DNA from 4 places in the Notoacmeibacter ruber genome. Region 1 is predicted to be linked to each of the others. Evidence: predicted binding sites of a transcription regulator. Region 1 holds the regulator's gene; each other region holds the start of a gene.
What was found. The regulator LexA, encoded in region 1, represses DNA repair genes until DNA is damaged. The targets are predictions, from matches to a motif close to TGTTCNNNNTGTGTTCNG.
Positions count from the first base shown of each region.

Region 1 (4,824 bases):
CCTGTCGCGCCATGGTATCGAATGCTTCCTCGTCGGTGAGAGTCTCATGCGTCAAGCCGATGTGACGTCGGCGACGCAACGACTGCTCGCCCGCGCTCAGGCAGGTGCGACGGTATGAGCGAAGATGAACTGACCCATCTGGCCGCATCGGGCGAAGCCAATATGGTCGATGTCGGCGACAAGGCGGAGACAGTTCGCACCGCCGTTGCAGGTGCCACCGTCACAATGAAGCCCGAGACCCTCCGGATCATCCTCGCCGGCGATGCGAAGAAGGGCGATGTCATCGGCACGGCGCGCATTGCCGGCATCATGGCTGCCAAGCGCACCCACGAACTGATTCCCCTCTGCCATCCGCTAATGCTGACCAAGGTCGCCGTCGAAATCGAGCCCGATCAATCCTTGCCGGGCTTGCGCATTCGTGCGCTCGCACGATTGACGGGCAGGACCGGCGTCGAAATGGAGGCGCTGACTGCAGCTTCCGTCACGGCTCTCACCATCTACGACATGGCCAAAGCCGTCGATAAAGGCATGCGAATCGGCGACGTGACTCTCATTGAAAAGACCGGAGGCAAATCCGGCGACTGGCGAACGGAATAGGACGATCCATGGCGTTGCTCCCGGTTGACGAGGCTCTTTCACGCCTTCTGAAGCAGGCATCCCCCTTGTCTGCCGAGACGGTCGCTCTTGACGCTGCGGTGGGACGCATTCTTGCATCGCCGCTTCATGCGAAACGGACCCAGCCTCCCTTTGAAGGCTCCGCCATGGATGGCTATGCCGTGCGGGCTGCTGATCTCGATCCGGATGGCGTGCCCTTGGAACTGATCGGCGAATCGGCCGCCGGACACCCCTTCCCTGGTTCTGTCGAACCGGGCCAGACTGTGCGGATTTTTACCGGCGCGACCATGCCGGACGGCGCCGATACGGTTCTGATGCAGGAAAATGCCGAACGTATTGACGACAAAACCGTCAGACCGACCCAAAAGGAACCGGTGGGACGGCATGTAAGGCCTGCCGGCGTCGACTTTTCCGAGGGCGATCTGATGCTGGAAAGCGGAACGAAACTTGATTTCGCTGCCCTCTCCCTCGCTGCCGCAGCCTCGCATCCCACCGTCGACGTCCACCGCAAGCCGCGCGTCGCCATTCTCGCCACGGGCGACGAACTGAAAGCGCCCGGCGAAAGCCTCGCTCCCGGTCAGATCATCGCTTCCAACACGTATGGCATCTCCGCAATCGTGAGCGAGATGGGCGGCGTTGCACTCGATCTGGGGATTACGCCTGATAAGCCTGCGGCCCTGCAAGCCGCGATCGACAAGGCTCAATCGCAGGACTGCGACGTCATCGTGACGCTGGGAGGAGCTTCGGTCGGTGACCACGATCTGGTGCAGAAGGCCATGGTCGACGCTGGTATGGTCCTTGATTTCTGGAAGATCGCGATGCGGCCCGGAAAGCCCCTCATGGTGGGGCGGCTTGACGGCATTCACGTCCTGGGCCTGCCGGGCAATCCTGTCTCCTCCATGGTCTGCGCGCACCTCTTCCTGCGCCCTCTTCTGTGCCGGCTTCTGGGCTCCACTTACAAACCGAAGACAGTGGCGGCCCAATTGACCGCACATCTCGAGGCCAATTCCGGTCGCCAGCATTACATGCGCGCCTCGGCCTCCTATGATGGCGACTGCTGGACGGTCGAACCGGCCGGTTCGCAGGATTCCTCCCTCCTCCGCGTCATGACCATCGGCAACGCGCTCATTGTTCGCCCGCCGCACGCGCCAGCTGCTGAACCTGGCGAAAAGGTACTTGTCGACCTCTGGCGCTGACCTTACCCTGCGGGACCTACTTGCAGAACATGAGAAGAACAGATAGTGTCTGTTCATTCTATGTATCGCTTTGATTCTGCGAGGCGCAGCGATGTTGACTAAGAAACAGCGTGAACTTCTTCTCTATATCGACCAACGGTTGAAGGAGACAGGCATTCCACCGTCCTTCGACGAGATGAAGGATGCGCTCGATCTCGCATCGAAAAGCGGCATTCACCGACTGATTACGGCACTGGAGGAGCGTGGTTTCATCCGCCGTCTGCCGAACAGGGCGCGTGCGCTGGAAATCATCCGTCTGCCGAATACGGCTGCGCCGGGCGGCAATACGGGTTTTCGTCCCTCTGTCATCGAAGGCAGTCTCGGCAAGAAGAAAGAAGCGCCCTCTTCTTCGGGTCCTGGTCGCGGCCCGTCTGAGGCCGCCAATGAATCTGGCATCAGTGTTCCGGTCATGGGCCGCATCGCCGCGGGTGTTCCGATTTCCGCTATTCAGCAGCAGACCGACAGTATCGCGGTTCCGCCATCCATGATCGCCGGCGGCGTTCATTACGCATTGGAAGTGCGCGGAGATTCGATGGTCGAGGCGGGTATCCTCGACGGTGACACGGTCATTATCAAGGATGGCACCGTTGCTGATCCGGGCGATATTGTGGTCGCTCTCGTCGATGACGAGGAAGCGACGCTGAAGCGCTTTCGCCGCAAGGGAGCCTCCATCGCACTCGAGGCAGCCAATCCCGCCTATGAGACGCGAATCTTCCCCCCCGATCGGGTCAAGGTGCAGGGTCGCCTTGTCGGCCTCCTGCGCCGGTATTAAGGCGCGGCTCGGCCCGCAGCGATTTTCAGGGTTTGTCCTTGTCTCCAGACGTATCGCGTTTGCGCGGAGTCCAGTCTGGCAGGCCGCGGGCGGGGCGGCTCCATCGCCTGGCATCGTGCCAGGGCATCGACATGTCTTTGAACGAATAGCTGACGCTCCAGCCGCCGCCCTCTTTTCTCCACAGAGCGGCGGAGCCGTGTTTGGCCAAATCCATGCGATCGATCGTAAGGGTCGGTGAACGCGTGGAGCATCGTCCGGCCTTGGGCTGCGTCGTGTCCCCAATGACGATAATGGCGGCGCGCCCGCACCATGACGCGCGATCCTCCGCATATTTCAGCCATATGATGGGGAGGCTGTCGGGTGGGTCGTAAAGACAAAGGCGTTCGCTGCAGAAGAAACGCTCGTCAGATCGTGCGATCATAGGGGCGCCACTCGGTTCGACAACTTTTTGGGGACCGATGAGACGTTCAGCGCCGAGCGCAGCCATCCACTGATCGCCGACAAAGTTCGATAGTCTCGCCCGATTGGAGATCATCGTACCCTCGGCACCCGCCAGCGCGACGGCGCGCCCATTATCCAGAATGAAACCGGCGGGCCTCTCGCCGGTCCCCAGCAGGCCGAGGCCGATGATCGCGAACGGAAGTGCTGTCCAGCGCAGGGCGGTCTGCAGGACGGCAAACAGGGCCAGAGCGATTGTCAGAAGCATAACGCCTTGGCCGGCGACGAGCCCGGCACGATCGGGGGGCGAGATTTCCGAAACAAATCTGGCGATCCATAGCATCGCCTCGATGCCCTCACCCATCAGTTTGAGAAACGGTGCTTCGAGTCCGAACGGCATGAGCAGAAGCGAAAGAACGGCCATCGGCATGACAAGGATAGAGATAACCGGCGCCGCGAGTAGATTGCCGAGCGGTGCGAGCGGCGCGACCCGCTGGAAGTGCCACAGCGCGAAGATGGTCGTGGCGGCGCCGGCAATAAGCGTCGTGGCGAGAATACCCGCTCCGAAACGAACCGGTAAATTCAGCAGGCCTGCACCGGCACGGCTCTCGCGGGCGAGGTGTCGCCGCCTCTGCCAGAGGCTGTGCGAGCGATACGCCGCGATGAGCGCGGCGGTCGCCGCGAAAGACATCTGAAAACTCGGCCCTATGACCTCGTGAGGCGCAATCAGAACCACCAGAACCATGGCCAATGCCAGGTTGCGCATGGTGATAGCGGTACGGTCGCACAACAGCGCCGCGAGCATGATCGCCAGCATGATAAAACTGCGCTGTGTAGCGATCGCCGCGCCGCTGAGCACAAGATAGCCACCAGCCGCCAAAAGACCTCCAGCGGCCGCCCATTTACGGATGGAATACCGCGCCGCCATTGTTGGAAACAGGGCAAGGGCAAGCCTGATGGCGCCGATGACCGTGCCCGCAGCGAGGGCCATATGGAGGCCGGAGATGGACAGAACATGCGCCAGGCCGCTAACCCGCAACGCTTCGCGTTCGTCGTCCCCGATCGCTGCGCCGTAACCGGCAATAAGAGCGGATGCGATGGCTGCGCTCGGCCCGTTGAGAACCATCGCGATCCGTCGGTCGATCGTCTCGCGCAGCCGATTGACCCTTGCCTTCACCTGTTCCGCCATGTCGGGCGAAGGCGCTATCTTCACCCGCTCCATTTTTCCCAGGGCGAAACCGATGGCACCCAGCCCGTCGAACCATGCATTGAAGGAAAAATCATATCCGCCAGGTCGGACTGGCCCGGATGGCGGCAGCAATCGTGCGCGTAACCTCACCACCTCGCCCGCTTGGGCCTCGGAACTGCCTCCGCGTATGGTCACGCGCACCTTGTCAGGCGCATAGCGCAACTCCGGTCGGGTTGTTTCCACGACCGAGAGAACCAGCCGTCGGCGCCCATCTCCCAGCCGTTCACTGTTGAGAATACGCCCCGTGAGCACTGTCGCGACGGGTGAGCCGAGGGTCTGGTGATTGCGGAAGGCCACATGCATTGCAGCGGTCGCGGCGCCCGCAAGCATGGCGAACAGCAGCAGAAAAATCGCGCCACTCATTCGCCCCCGCCGGACAAAAGCGATAGCCAAAGCGGGCGTGCCTATCGCGATGAGCTGCCAGTGCTCAAGGGGAGCGCGCATGGCGAAATAGAGAAACGCTCCGCTAGCGAAGAGAAGTGCGGAAGCAACGAAGAGGCTGCCTCGTTCGGTTT
Region 1 is NZ_RCWN01000001.1:1,441,854-1,446,677, forward strand. It holds gene trpC (indole-3-glycerol phosphate synthase TrpC) at 1-118, shown strand, start outside; gene moaC (cyclic pyranopterin monophosphate synthase MoaC) at 115-597, shown strand; gene D8780_RS06830 (molybdopterin molybdotransferase MoeA) at 606-1,811, shown strand; gene lexA (transcriptional repressor LexA) at 1,903-2,622, shown strand; gene D8780_RS06840 (ComEC/Rec2 family competence protein) at 2,648-4,824, opposite strand, start outside.

Region 2 (4,824 bases), 960 kb from region 1:
TCCACGACCTTGCCAGAATTGGCGCCAGGGCTCTCTACGAGCGATCTGAAAGCTCTTGCCAGGGAGGCCCCGCCGACATCCGGTCCAGAACGAAAGGTCTTTTTCGAAAGTTGGTATGAGCGGCGGGAGGCTATGGAAGGCGGTCGATACGAACGCTTGGATGCGGGCCTATTCGATTTGACGCTGGGGTTGCTTCTTGCTATGGCCTTATCCTTTGGTCCCGCCTTCGCACGGACGAAACGAGCCGTCAGGCTTGGCAGGGAAATCGTTCTTATTATAGCGATTTCAATAAGCCTCGTTGGATACACTATGGCCAACGCCGTTCTCGAATCGCAACGCAGTCGACTAAATGGATCTGCCGATACACTCATTTTTCCAATTATTGGGGCGATATCGGGTGGCTGGTTTATTTTTGTATCGCTTAGCATCGTCACTTTGATATTCCATTTGGCCAACCGCGGTCGAAAACCGGTCTATTTCCCTATCGCAGAAACGAATTGGTGGCGCGCTTTGGTGGGCTTTGTCTTTGCGTTGCCAATAATTAGCTACGTTGTCGTCGAGCAATTCACATTCCGATCATCCTCCGCAAGTTGGCTCATTCTTGTCGCCAGTTTTGGAATTGTGGGGCTGGTTCTCTCCTTCGCCCAAACAATTATGACGGTCCCAGTGCGAGCACGGTCCTGACTCAACCGTGCTGCACTGCGGCAAAAACTAAGTTGAATTAAGGACTTGCGTTGAAGTCCCCCTGTCCTACAAATTTTAGGGGAGAGCACGGATATGGGTCCGTGAATTGGGAGGAGAGCAATGGGACGTGTAGCAATCGTGACGGGAGGTAGCCGCGGTATTGGCGCTGCGATCTCCAAAGCGCTCAAGGAGGCTGGCCACACGGTCGCCGCCACCTATGCGGGCAATGACGAAAAGGCCGCCGCCTTTACCGACGAAACCGGTATCAAGACCTATAAATGGGATGTCGCATCGTTTGACGCATGCAAGGACGGAATCGCCAAGGTGGAGGAGGAGCTTGGCGGGCCGGTGGAGATTCTGGTGAACAATGCGGGCATTACCCGCGACGCCCCCTTTCACAAGATGTCATCGGAGCACTGGAATTCGGTCATCGGCACCAATCTGACCGGGCTTTTCAACATGACGCGCAATGTCTGGGAGGGCATGCGCGAGCGCGGGTTTGGCCGGATCGTCAATATTTCTTCCGTCAACGGCCAGAAGGGCCAGTTCGCCCAGGCGAACTATTCCGCGGCAAAAGCCGGCGATATCGGGTTCACCAAGGCTCTCGCGCAGGAAGGAGCGCGGAAAGGCATCACGGTGAACGCGATATGCCCTGGCTACATCAATACCGAGATGATGAGCACCATCCCGGAAAAAGTCATGAACGAAACGATTCTGCCGCAGATTCCCGTCGGTCGTCTCGGCGAGCCGGAAGAAATCGCCCGCTGCGTCCTCTTTCTGACGTCCGATGAAGCCGCCTTCATCACCGGCTCGACGGTCTCCGCGAATGGCGGGCAGTATCTGCACTGATTGAACCTTATTTCCGGAAAAATGATTGAGGGCGCGTCCTTTTCGGGCGTGCCCTCACTGTTTTCTTCTCCCTGCCTTCGGGCCTTTAGGTCTTGTTAGAGAATCGACTCGGAAAAAATGGCGAATCGGCCCGTTCTCCTTCGTGCACGATTCGTTCGGACCGTGTTCCGAATATTAATAAAATCAAAATATTAGTCCGGCCTGGCGTTCATCTCCGATTAAGGTCTCCTAACGAAAGCCTGACCGCGTGAGCCTGGATCGGCTCGTCGTTAACTTTTGTCGATCGGCAGCGCGAAAAGAACGAGCCGGCGCAACCAGATATGGTCCCTTTCTTCTGATTCCATGGCTGATCTGGTGGAGAACAAACCAGAAATTCGTTGATCCTCGCGATTCGGGCATGGTTCGTTCCATTCCCGTTCCGACCCTTAACGTCCGGCGCTCGGATCGCTATGTATGGACCTGTGGGAGACGGCACGGCGCGGGCTTGACGCAACGCGCCCTGCCAATACGAAGGCAGTTATGCGGATCACGCAGAAAAAGCAGAAGGCCCAGTCGCCGTTTTCCGGCTCGGGCGTTACCGCCATTCTCGGGCCGACCAATACGGGCAAGACGCATCTGGCCATCGATCGGATGGTTTCCCATCCCTCCGGCATGATCGGGCTGCCTCTTCGGCTTCTGGCGCGGGAAGTGTATGGCCGGGTTTGCGAACGGGTCGGCGCAGCCAACGTCGCCCTTGTCACCGGTGAAGAGAAGATCGCACCACAGGGTGCGCGCTACAGTGTATGCACGGTCGAGGCCCTGCCGCGCCAGACAGACGTTTCCTTCGTCGCGATCGACGAGGTTCAACTTGCCGGAGATCTGGAGCGTGGCCATGTTTTCTCGGACCGAATCCTGCATCTGCGCGGACGGGACGAGACGCTGTTGCTCGGTGCTGCGACGATGTCCGGCATTTTGTCCCGGCTTCTGCCGGGTATTACGATCACCACCCGTCCACGCCTGTCGCATCTTGCCTATGCGGGCTCCAAAAAGATCACGCGCTTGCCGCGCCGCTCGGCGGTCGTCGCCTTTTCCGCCGATCAGGTTTACGGCATCGCCGAACTGATCCGCCGGCAGCGGGGCGGCGCGGCCGTTGTGCTGGGCGCCCTATCGCCAAGAACGCGCAATGCTCAGGTCGCGCTCTACCAGAATGGCGATGTGGACTATCTCGTCGCCACCGATGCGATCGGCATGGGCCTCAATCTCGATGTCGATCATGTGGCATTTGCGCAAAGCTGGAAGTTCGACGGATTTCAGCACCGGGCGCTCAATCCGGCGGAACTGGCGCAGATTGCGGGCCGGGCCGGGCGCTATCAGAATGATGGCACGTTCGGGGTCACGGGGCTGCAGGAGCCGTTTGACGAGGAGGTCGTCAAGCGGATCGAGGGCCATGAATTTGCGCCCGTCCGGACATTGCAATGGCGCAGCCGCACGTTCGATTTTTCCTCGGTGAAGTCCCTCATGGGCTCCCTTGAGGCCATCATGGATATGGAGGGGCTGACACGCGCCCTGCCGGCAACCGATGCACAGGCGCTGGCCTTCCTTTCCAAGGATGAGGACATACGCAAGCTGGCCGTGGGGCGGAACAAGGTCTCTCTACTGTGGGATTGCTGCGCGCTGCCCGATTATCGACGCATTGCGCCGGCGCAGCATGCCGACATTATCGGCCAGCTCTTTCGGGATCTGGCGGTGAACGGTCATGTGGATGAAGATTACATGTCCGGCCAGGTCCGGCGGGCGGACCGGACCGATGGCGATATCGATACACTGTCCGCACGAATCGCCCAGATAAGGACATGGACGTATGTTTCACATCGTTTGGGCTGGCTTCGAGACCCGGTTCACTGGCAGGATGAAACCCGGCGTATCGAGGATCGATTGAGTGATGCGCTGCACGAGCGGTTGACGAAACGCTTCGTTGACCGCAGGACAAGCGTTCTGATGAGGCGGCTGAGAGAGAATGCCATGCTGGAAGCGGAAATCGGCTCTGCCGGAGAGGTAACGGTGGAGGGTCACACGATCGGTACGTTGAACGGATTCCGTTTTACGGCTGATCGCGCGGCTGAGGGAGAAGAGGCCAAGGCCATTCGCAGCGCTGCGGAAAAGGCGCTGGCGGCAGAGTTCGAGAAGCGGGCGGAGCATTTCTCCACCGCGCCGAACAACGATCTGGCCGTCGGTTCGGATGGCGTCATGCGCTGGGTTGGAGATCCCGTCGCGACGCTCACCAGTGGCGAAGATGTGCTCGCTCCACGTATCGTTATCCTCGCAGATGAGCAGTTGACCGGTCCGATGCGCGACAAGGTGCAGGCGCGGGCCGAGCGTTATGTGCGCCATCTGATCGAGTTGCAGCTCAAGCAATTGCTCGACCTCAAGAATGGCGAAGGCCTCGAAGGCATGGCGAAAGGGCTGGCCTACCAGCTCTATGAAGCTCTCGGCGTTATCGACCGCCGCAAGGTGGCCGAGGATGTGCGCGGTCTCGATCAGGACGCGCGCGCCGGTCTCCGAAAGCTCGGTGTGCGCTTCGGCGCCTATCACATTTTTGTTCCGGCCTTGCTGAAGCCGGCTCCGGCCGGCCTGCTCACCACGCTCTGGCAGGTGGCGAACGATGCGCGCGGGGAACCGGGTGAGGGCGATGTGGTCGCCGCGCTGATGCAGGGGCGTACGTCGTTCCCGCTCGATCCGTCCTGGCGCGAGGATTTCTACCGGCTGGGCGGGTTCCGCGTTCTGGGTCAAAGAGCCGTGCGTGTCGATATTCTGGAGCGGCTGGCCGACCTTATCCGTCCCGCTCTTTCCTGGAAGACGAGCGACGGCGCGCCGCCCGACGGTGCGCTCGACGGACGCGCCTTCTTTGTCACGCCTGCCATGATGAGCATTCTTGGTGCGACCGCCGAAGACATGGAAGAAATTTTGAAGGGCCTCGGTTATCGCGGCGAGAGCCGGCCCGAAGCCGATGTGATGGCCGAACGGGTCACCGCGGCTGCCGAGGCTGCCTCGCCCGGAGAATCGGCTGCGGCCGCTGCCAAAGAGGCGGCAGCCTGGTCGGCCAAGGCGACGTCGCCTTCCATCGCCGATACGGAAAATGCGCGCGAGGAAGAAGCCAGACACGCGGGAGAGGTGAACGAAACGCTTTCGCATGCGCACGCGGCCGCCCAGGTGAACGTTCCTCACAAGAAGAAGGGTGGCAAAGCGCAGCATGACCCTCACGCCGTTCTCGATCAGGTGATGGGAGAGGTTCCGGGTTCAGGTCTCGCCGAA
Region 2 is NZ_RCWN01000001.1:2,401,163-2,405,986, reverse strand. It holds gene D8780_RS11485 (hypothetical protein) at 1-684, shown strand, start outside; gene phbB (acetoacetyl-CoA reductase) at 805-1,533, shown strand; gene D8780_RS11475 (helicase-related protein) at 2,053-4,824, shown strand, end outside.
Region 2: D8780_RS11475 (helicase-related protein) is a predicted target of LexA. The motif match lies at 1,937-1,954, and genes of this name have one in related genera.

Region 3 (4,824 bases), 1.2 Mb from region 1:
GGTTGCGCCTTTCGCCTTGGCAATCTGGCCGACGATCTGACCGACAGCGCCTGCGGCGGAAGAAACGCATACCCTGTCGCCACTCTTCACCTTGCCGTGAACGATAAGACCGACCCAGGCGGTAAAGCCCGGCATGCCCATGACGCCAAGATGAGTGGAGATCGGCGCCAGCGAGGGATCGATCTTCCGACAATCCTCGCCCCTAATGACGGCATGGTCGACCCACCCCGTCCGCGCCAGGACGATATCGCCCTTCGAGAGGCCGTCGGCTTTGCTGTCCGCGACCTCACAGATGCTTTCGGCCGTGATCGGCTGACCGATCTCGACCCCCGCCGCATAGCTTTTCGCCTGACTCATACGACCGCGCATATAGGGATCAAGGGAGAGATAAATGACACGCACCAAAACTTCGCCCTGCGCCGGTGCATCAAGGGTCTTCTCCCTGAGCGGCAGGTCCTCGTCCGTGGGCATTCCGTGCGGATGTTGCGCCAATACGATCTGGCGGGCGGTAATACTCATCGATCTTACCTTTGATTGTCTATTCTGAGGGCGCGACCTTCTTGGGATTTCCGGTCGCCATGTCCGTGCCGATATAGGGCTTCCTGGCCTCTTTCCACTTGGCGAAGCCACCTTCCAGATGAGCGATACGGCCACCGACCCCTGACATATATTTTTTCGCTACGCGTTCGGAACGCAGGCCCGAACCGCAATGAAGGACGATGGGCTTGCCTTCCCGGCTCGGCAGATCGGTGCCGTCGACAAAGGCCATGGGCGCATTCAGAGCTCCTTCGATATGCTCGAAGAGATATTCCTGAGGCGTACGGACATCGATGACGACGACCGACTTTCTGGAGAGCGCCTCGGCCAGATCGTCGACGGACCAGCGCTCGAATACGCCATTGTCCAGCTTTTCTTCCTGCATGCGGGTTCCTCCTCGGTGGTTGAGGTGATATTCGCCAATTAAGATATGTCACCCGCCGTTTTCAGACAGGGCGCGGAGGTCGAATTACTCCGCGGCCATCGCGGAATCGGCATCGTCCTTGGGAGAGAGTTCGACGGCCGCGATCGCGTCACCCCGGCGGGTAAGGCGTCCGATCGTGCGGGCTAGCGCGTCGATGTCCTTTTGGCTCTGGCCAAAATGCGATTGCAGTTTGCCGAGCAGCGTATCGACTGCGCCGATTTCATCCATGAGGGCAGCGACTTCGGCCTGAATGCGGTGAGCCTCGCGTGCCATGGCTTCGTCGCGGCGCATCGAGTGAACGATGCCGAGGGCGAGCATCAGAAGAGATGGCGAAACGAGCATAACCCGTCGACGCGCCGCGCGCTCGACGATCGGCCCAAAATGCTCGTGAAGGTCGGCGAAGACGCTCTCCGACGGCACGAACAGAAAGGCGAAATCCTGAGTTTCGCCGGGACGGAGATATTTGTCTGCCACGGCATCGACATGAACCGCCATATCGCGGCGGAAGCGCTTTCGGGCGGCATCGCGTGTCAGATCGTCATCCGCCTCTCCGAGCGCACGCCAGGCTTCAAGCGGAAATTTCGCGTCGATGGCAAGCGGCGGGGCGCCGCCGGGAAGGTGAACCAGCGCGTCCGGTCGGGTGCCGGATGACAGCCGTGTTTGCAGGTCGAAGCTGCCCACCGGCAGGGCGTCGCGCAGGATGGCTTCCATCCGTCTCTCGCCAAACAGTCCGCGTGTCTGCTTGTCGGCGAGGATGGCCTGCAAACCCATCATCTCTCCGGCCAGTTCGCCGATATTGCGTTGGGCGCTGTCGATCACTGCCAGCCGTTCGGCCAGTTCCGTGAGGTTGGTCTGCGTCGCCTTGTTCTGCTTCGTCAGGCTTTCGCCAAGCCGGCCAGAGAGCGATTCAAGCCGCCGGGCAAGGCGCGCATCCAGCGCTTCCTGCCGCTCGCCAATATGATCGGCCAGCGCGCCGAGACGCCCAGCCAGTTCGGCCTGTTGATGTTCCACGCGAGCAAGGTTGTGCCGTCCCGCCGTCATGCGGCCGATCACGACAGCGAAAATCAAAAGAGCGCTAGCCAGCATCCAGAGCGGAAGCGTCAATCCGCCGGGAAGAGCGATCGGCATTGTCAGAGAAGCGGTCTCCATGAAGCGACACTGTCAGATTTGTCGATAGACGACAAGAACATATCAGAAACGTCCTTGCGGAAGCCTTACCGTTTCAAGAGTTGACATCGCTGGCGTCCGGCTTAGAAACCGCCTCCATGTCAGGCACGCAACGTCCACTCGTCGTCATTCCAGATCCGATTCTCCGACAGGCCTCGAAACCGGTCGAGCGGATCGATGACGATGTGCGCAAACTCGCTGACGACATGCTGGCCACGATGTATGAAGCGCCGGGGATCGGACTGGCCGCCATCCAGATCGCCGAGCCGCTGCGCCTCATCACCATCGATCTGGCGAAAGACGATGACGAACCCGCGCCGCATATCTTCATCAATCCGACGATCGTCGCGCATGGCGACGAACCGAATGTTTATGAAGAGGGGTGCCTCTCGATCCCGGACTATTTCGCCCAAGTTCAACGTCCCGCAACCGTGACCGTCGAGTATCTGGACCTTGCCGGCGAGAAGCAGACGATCGAGGCGGACGGATTGATGGCGACCTGCCTCCAGCACGAAATCGACCATCTGGAAGGCGTTCTTTTCATCGATCACATATCGCGGCTGAAGCGCGAGATGGTGATCAAGAAATTCAAGAAACTCGCCAAGGAGCGGGGCGGTACCCGCCTGCTCTGATCGCAATCCCGCAGGGAGTGGGGACCCATGGCTCTCTCCGTCATCTTCATGGGTACGCCGGATTTCTCGGTTCCGACCCTTCGCGCTCTCCATGAGGCTGGACACGAAATTCGTGCGGTCTATACCCAGCCGCCCCGTCCGGCAGGCCGCCGTGGCCTGGAACTGACACCGTCTCCCGTTCATCGCGCGGCGGACGAGTTGGGACTTTGCGTTCGGCATCCCTCGGCATTGAAGAGTGCGGACGAACAGGAACAATTCGCCACGCTGGACGCCGATGTCGGCATTGTCGTGGCCTACGGGCTGCTTCTGCCGCAGCCGGTCCTGGATGCGCCCCGCCATGGCTGTTTCAACGCTCACGCGTCCGCCCTGCCGCGCTGGCGTGGTGCGGCGCCGATACAGCGGGCCATCATGGCCGGCGATCGCGAAACCGCGATGATGGTCATGAAGATGGAAGCCGGTCTTGATACCGGACCCGTCGCGATGGAAAAGCGGGTGCCCATCGAAAGCGACATGACGGCTGGCGAACTCCATGATCAATTGGCAGAGGCCGGCGCGTCGCTGATGGTCGACGCGATCGCGGCGCTGGAAGCTGGGGAGATCACCCTGACGCCCCAGCCGGAGGAGGGTGTGACCTATGCCGGCAAGATCGCCAAGGCCGAAACCCGGATCGACTGGAGCGCCGATGCGCAGGCAGTGCATGATCATGTGCGTGGGCTGTCGCCCTTTCCAGGGGTTTGGTGCGAGATGGATCTTGCTGGCCGTCGCGAGCGGGTCAAAATTCTGAAGACGCGGCTTGTCCGCTCCGATGCTCTCGACGGTACACCCGCCGGCACGCTTGTCGGCGAGCCGGCCGTCATTGCCTGCGGGCAGGGCGCGGTTGCTCTGGAGCGGCTGCAAAAGGCTGGCGGCAAGCCACTCGATGTCGACGATTTCCTGCGGGGCAACGCACTGGCGGTCGGTGATCGGCTGCCATGAGTGATGAGCAGCCAACGCAGCGTTATCGCGCAACCGTCGAATATGATGGCACGCCCTATAAGGGCTTTCAGCGCCAGGCGAACGGCCATTCGGTGCAGCAGGCGATCGAAGAGGCGATCTACTCCCTTTGCGGTGCAGATGTTCGGCTGACCGCGGCGGGCCGCACCGATACCGGCGTCCACGCTCTGGCGCAGGTCATCCACTTTGACATTCCGGCCGGCAAGACGCCCTTTCGGGTCATGGAGGCACTCAACGCTCTCCTCGTCCAAGCCAATGAGCGTGTCGCTTTTCTGGATTGCGAGACCGTCGGCAATGATTTTTCGGCGCGCTTCTCGGCAACCGGCCGCCGCTATCTTTATCGAATCATCAATCGCCGTGCGCCGCTAACGGTCGAGCGGGAGCGCGCTTGGTGGATCCGAAAGGGCCTTCTTGACGTCGACAGGATGAATGAAGGGGCGAAGCGTCTGCTTGGCACCCACGATTTCACAACCTTTCGCGCTGCCGACTGCCAGGCGAAATCGCCGATCCGTACGCTGGACGAGTTATGGGCCGAGCGGATCGATGAGCACGAAATTCATATCCACGCCGCCGCCCGGTCTTTTTTGCACAATCAGGTCCGCTCTCTGGCCGGGTCGCTAAAGCTGGTCGGCGACGGCAAATGGTCCGCTGACGATCTTAAGCAAGCGCTCGAGGCCATGGATCGAAAGGCATGCGGGCCGGTCGCCCCCGCGCACGGCCTCTATCTCTCCGCGGTTTCCTACAGGTCTGCCGAAGGTGCGTCTCAGCCAAATTGAAGGCCGAGGGCCTCGGCCATGCCGTAGCTGCTCAACATGCTGAGCAAGAGGCTGATGAATACAAAGGCCACCGCCTGTCCGCCGCCGATACCGAGCGCCGCGCGCAGTAACCGCCAATAGAGGGCGGAGATGATGCCGAGGATGACCAGAATTAGGATCGCATCGAATTCGGCGGCAGTCGGAAACAGAATTCGACCAACCCCGATCGGCACGGCGAGAAAGGCGAATATGGCGCCTGCCCAGTTGGTCGTCACGAGAAAGGCGTTGTAACGAGGCCCCAGCCCCACCGCCCACA
Region 3 is NZ_RCWN01000001.1:277,488-282,311, forward strand. It holds gene D8780_RS01330 (NADP-dependent oxidoreductase) at 1-519, opposite strand, end outside; gene D8780_RS01335 (rhodanese-like domain-containing protein) at 539-922, opposite strand; gene D8780_RS01340 (DNA recombination protein RmuC) at 1,007-2,110, opposite strand; gene def (peptide deformylase) at 2,227-2,760, shown strand; gene fmt (methionyl-tRNA formyltransferase) at 2,788-3,735, shown strand; gene truA (tRNA pseudouridine(38-40) synthase TruA) at 3,732-4,529, shown strand; gene D8780_RS01360 (hypothetical protein) at 4,517-4,824, opposite strand, start outside.
Region 3: D8780_RS01340 (DNA recombination protein RmuC) is a predicted target of LexA. The motif match lies at 2,144-2,161, and genes of this name have one in related genera.

Region 4 (4,824 bases), 670 kb from region 1:
TTTGATCTGACGCGCTTTTCGTCCTCCGCCCCCTAGGAACGCGGCACCGCTCGCTCCTATATGGGGCCAAACATTTCAGAGGTTCTTTCATGACCGAAGCCGCTCAGCAGCAGCTCACACCCATCACCGTTCTCACCGGCTATCTTGGGGCAGGTAAGACCACCCTCCTCAACCGCATTCTCTCTGAGGCCCACGGCAAGCGTTATGCGGTCATCGTCAACGAATTCGGTGAGATCGGCATCGACAATGACCTCATCGTCGAGAGCGACGAAGAGATCTACGAAATGAACAATGGCTGCGTCTGCTGCACGGTGCGCGGCGATCTCGTCCGCGTCGTCCAGGGCCTGATGCGCCGACCGGGGCGCTTCGACGCTATCGTCGTCGAGACGACCGGCCTTGCCGATCCTGCACCCGTGGCGCAAACCTTCTTTATGGATGACGACGTCCGCTCGAAGACGGCGCTCGACGCCGTGGTCGCTCTGGTCGACGCCAAGCATCTGCCCCAGCGACTGAAGGACAGCCGCGAGGCCGAGGACCAGATTGCCTTCGCCGACGTCGTCGTCCTCAACAAGACGGATCTGGTTTCCGCCGATGAACTGGCCAATGTCGAACGCCTCGTGCGGTCTCTCAATCCGATCGCGCCGATCCATCATGCCGAGCGCTCCAATGTCGATCTCGCGAAGGTTCTCGATCGCGGCGCGTTCGACCTGAAACGCGTGCTCGATAACGATCCGCATTTCCTCGATCACGACGATCCCGCTCACGAATGCGGGCCGGCTTGCGATCATCACCATCATGATCACGACCATGAACACCATCATCACCACCACGGCGATGGCCCGGCCGATATTCACGATCTGACGGTCAAGAGCGTCTCGCTGCGCGGGGGCGCGATGGACCAGAGCCGCTTCTTCCCCTGGATCCAGAACCTGACGCAGGTGAAAGGGCCTGACATTCTGCGCCTAAAGGGCATCATCGCCTTTGATGGAGATGATGATCGTTACGTCGTTCAGGGCGTGCACATGATCATTGAAGGGGACCATCAGCGTCCCTGGCGCGCGGACGAAGCCCGCGAGAGCCGGCTTGTCCTGATCGGTCGCGATCTGGACGAGGCCTCTCTTCGGGAGCAATTCGAAGCCTGTCAGACGAAAGCCGCCTGATGCCCTCGGTCGCTCCACTCGATGTTGACGGCCACGTTGCCCATCTCGGCTGGCTGGGAGACGTTGCATTTTTTGGCGATGCCGATGGTTTTCTCCATCGGCTTGGCGGCGAGACCGGCAAAATCGAAGTCCATGATGGCCTTCTTTGCCTCGCGGTCGATCAGAAGCGCCGCCGCATTCTGACCGGCGGCGAGGATGGCCGCGTGGTTGCGACCAACGCCGACGGGACGACCGAGGAACTGGCTCGTGAGAAAGGCAAATGGATTTCCGCCATTGCCTATGCGCCGGACGGAACGGTCGCTTATTCCCATGGCAAGTTTGCCAAGGTGCTTCTAAAAGGCGGAGCGAAGTCCATCGAGCACGAGCGAAGCGTGGAAGCCATGAGTTTCGCGCCGAAAGGCCTGCGCCTTGCCTGCTCGCATTATAATGGCGTGAGCCTGCACTTTCCGGCCACCGAAAGCCTGCCGACGATTCTGGGCTGGGCCGGGGCGCATCTGCTTGTCACCTTTTCCCCCAATGGCGACAGCCTGGTTACAGCCATGCAGGAGCCCGCTCTTCACGGCTGGCGCTTGGCAGACGGCCGCCACATGCGCATGGAAGGCTACCCCTCCAAGGTCAAAAGCCTCTCCTGGAGCGCGAAAGGCAAATGGCTTGCGTCCTCCGGCGCCAACGCCGCCGTTGTCTGGCCGTTTCAGGGCAAGGACGGACCGATGGGCAAGGCGCCGCTTGAACTCGGCACGCGTGGCGACTCGCAGGTCACCGCCGTCGCGTGCCATCCCAAGGAAGAGATGGTCGCCATCGGCTATCAGGACGGGATGATTCTGGCTGTCCGGTTCGAAGATTCCAAGGAGGCGCTGTTGCGACGCCCCGGCAAAGGGCCGATCACCGCCATAGACTGGGATGGAACAGGCAAACGTCTGGCCTTCGGATCCGAAGCCGGCGATTGCGGCATCGTCGATATCAGCGCGTAACGACGCGGTTCGCCGCTTAACGGCTTCTTCAGATTCGATTTTATCGAATCGGCGCGAATCGATGTTCTATTGACGTGAACCTAACACGAACATAAACTGAACATATGGGTAAACTCAGTGTTCGGGATAAGCTGTCGATTCTGTCCGATGCCGCCAAATATGATGCGTCCTGCGCGTCGAGCGGGTCGGCCAAGCGCGACAGCCGCAAGGGCGGCCTCGGCTCAACCGAAGGCATGGGCATTTGCCATGCCTATGCACCGGATGGCCGCTGTATTTCGCTGCTGAAAATTCTGCTGACCAATTTTTGCATCTACGATTGCAGCTATTGCATCAACCGATCGTCGTCGAACACGAAACGGGCCCGCTTCACCATTGCCGAAGTGGTGGATCTCACCATCGAATTCTACAAGCGAAACTATATTGAGGGGCTGTTCCTCTCATCGGGGGTCATCCGCTCGCCCGATGACACGATGGGCGAGATGGTCGAGATCGCCCGTCGCCTGCGCAATGACCATGGCTTCAAAGGCTATATTCACCTGAAGACCATTCCTGAATGCGACCCGGCCCTGCTGGAACAGGCGGGGCAATATGCCGACCGTTTGTCCATCAATGTGGAACTGCCGACCGATAGCGGCGTGCAACGCCTTGCCCCGGAAAAGAAGCCGCAGACGATCCGCCGTGCCATGGGAACGGTGCGCGGCGCGATCGAAGAGAAGAGCGAACCGACCCTCCGCACACGAAAAAAGCCACGCTTCGCGCCGGCCGGTCAATCCACGCAGATGATCGTCGGTGCCGATCCGGCGCCGGATGCGGTGATTCTGAAAAGCTCTGCCAGGCTTTACAGTTCATATCATCTGAAGCGCGTCTATTATTCGGCCTTTTCACCCATTCCGGACTCATCAGCCGCCCTGCCCCTGATGAAACCGCCTTTGATGCGCGAGCACCGGCTTTATCAGGCCGATTGGCTGATGCGATTTTACGGATTCGATAATGAAGAGATCCTGGCCGGATCGCCCGACGGCATGCTCGATCTTGCGATCGACCCGAAGCTCGCCTGGGCGCTGCGGAACCGACATCTTTTTCCAGTCGACATGAATCGTGCCGACAAGGAGACCTTGCTTCGCGTCCCTGGTTTGGGTGCCAAATCGGTGATGAAAATTCTGCAAGTGCGCCGCTACCGCACGCTCCGGCTGGAAGATATCGGCGCGCTTGTCCAATCCATCGAAAAGATCAGGCCGTTCATTACGGCGGTGGGCTGGTCACCCGGCGGCTTGACCGAGATGGAAAACCTTCGCGCGCGTCTCTCGCCAGAGCCGCAGCAACTGGCCCTTTTTTAGTGGGGCGACAATGACAGAAGATGCGGGAACTGCGAGCGAGTATTTTACGATCTCGTTGAAAACCGAGACCGATTTCGAGGGCTGGCGCAAAGCCGCACGCGCTTTGGCGATGTCGGGCGTACCTGCGTCATCCGTCACGTTCCTGACACCGTCATCGTCGTCGCAATCGCTTTTTGCCGGCGCCTCAGAACCTCTGCCCAACGCGTCTGGAGATATCACTTTCGATATTGCCAAAAGTTTCGTGCAGAAGGCGCAAACGGCCACCCATCACTCCGATGCAGATCGCTACGACTTTCTCTATCACCTGCTTTGCCGGCTTCTCGCCGAGCCCAATCTGATGAAAATCGCGTCCGACCCCGACATTCGGCGCCTCGAAGCCATGGGGAAGTCCATTCGCCGCGACGCGCACAAGATGCATGCTTTCGTGCGCTTTCGAAAGACCGGCGATATGGACGCGAGGGACGACGAAGCCCATTATGTCGCGTGGTTCGAACCCGATCATTTCATCGTCGAACGTGAGGCCGGCTTTTTCACGCGCCGCTTCGCGCAGATGAACTGGTCGATCCTGACGCCGAAGGGGTCGATACATTGGGATCGTGAAACGCTCACTGCGGGACCGCCCGCGCGACGTTCGGATGCACCGTCAGATGATGCGACCGAGGAACTGTGGCGCACCTATTTCTCCAACATCTTCAACCCTGCCCGATTGAAGGTGAAGGCAATGCAGTCGGAAATGCCGAAGAAATACTGGAAAAACATGCCGGAGGCGGCGCTCATTCCGGACATGATCGCGGGTGCCGAGAACCGGGCGAAGGCCATGGTTGCCGCCATGCCCAGCACCCCTCCGCCGACCCATGCCGCCATTCGCGACCGGCACTGGAGGAGTGCTCATATGGCCGAAACCGACAATGCGCCGCCGCCTCCTGCCAACGACTTGGCCACCTTGCGAAAACAGGCGGAGGCCTGCCGCCTCTGCCCCCTCCACGAGCCGGCCACCCAGACGGTTTTCGGCGAAGGGCCGGCCGATGCGCGGCTCGTCTTCGTCGGCGAACAGCCGGGCGACAAGGAGGATATTGCCGGCCAGCCGTTTATCGGACCGGCCGGGCAGCTTTTCGATTCAACACTTGAGGAAGCAGGCATAGACCGCTCATCGGTCTATGTGACCAATGCAGTCAAGCACTTCAAATTCCAGCCGCGCGGCAAATTTCGGCTGCATCAGAAACCGAATGGGGATGAAGTCCAGACCTGCCGCTGGTGGCTCGGTCAGGAACTGCAGCTGATCGATCCGGAGCTCACCGTGGCGCTGGGCGCAACAGCAGCGCAAAGCCTTCTCGGCCGGTCGATGGCAGTCACCAA
Region 4 is NZ_RCWN01000001.1:2,112,950-2,117,773, forward strand. It holds gene D8780_RS10070 (creatininase family protein) at 1-36, shown strand, start outside; gene D8780_RS10075 (CobW family GTP-binding protein) at 90-1,160, shown strand; gene D8780_RS10080 (WD40 repeat domain-containing protein) at 1,160-2,131, shown strand; gene D8780_RS10085 (putative DNA modification/repair radical SAM protein) at 2,236-3,468, shown strand; gene D8780_RS10090 (UdgX family uracil-DNA binding protein) at 3,479-4,824, shown strand, end outside.
Region 4: D8780_RS10085 (putative DNA modification/repair radical SAM protein) is a predicted target of LexA. The motif match lies at 2,217-2,234, and genes of this name have one in related genera.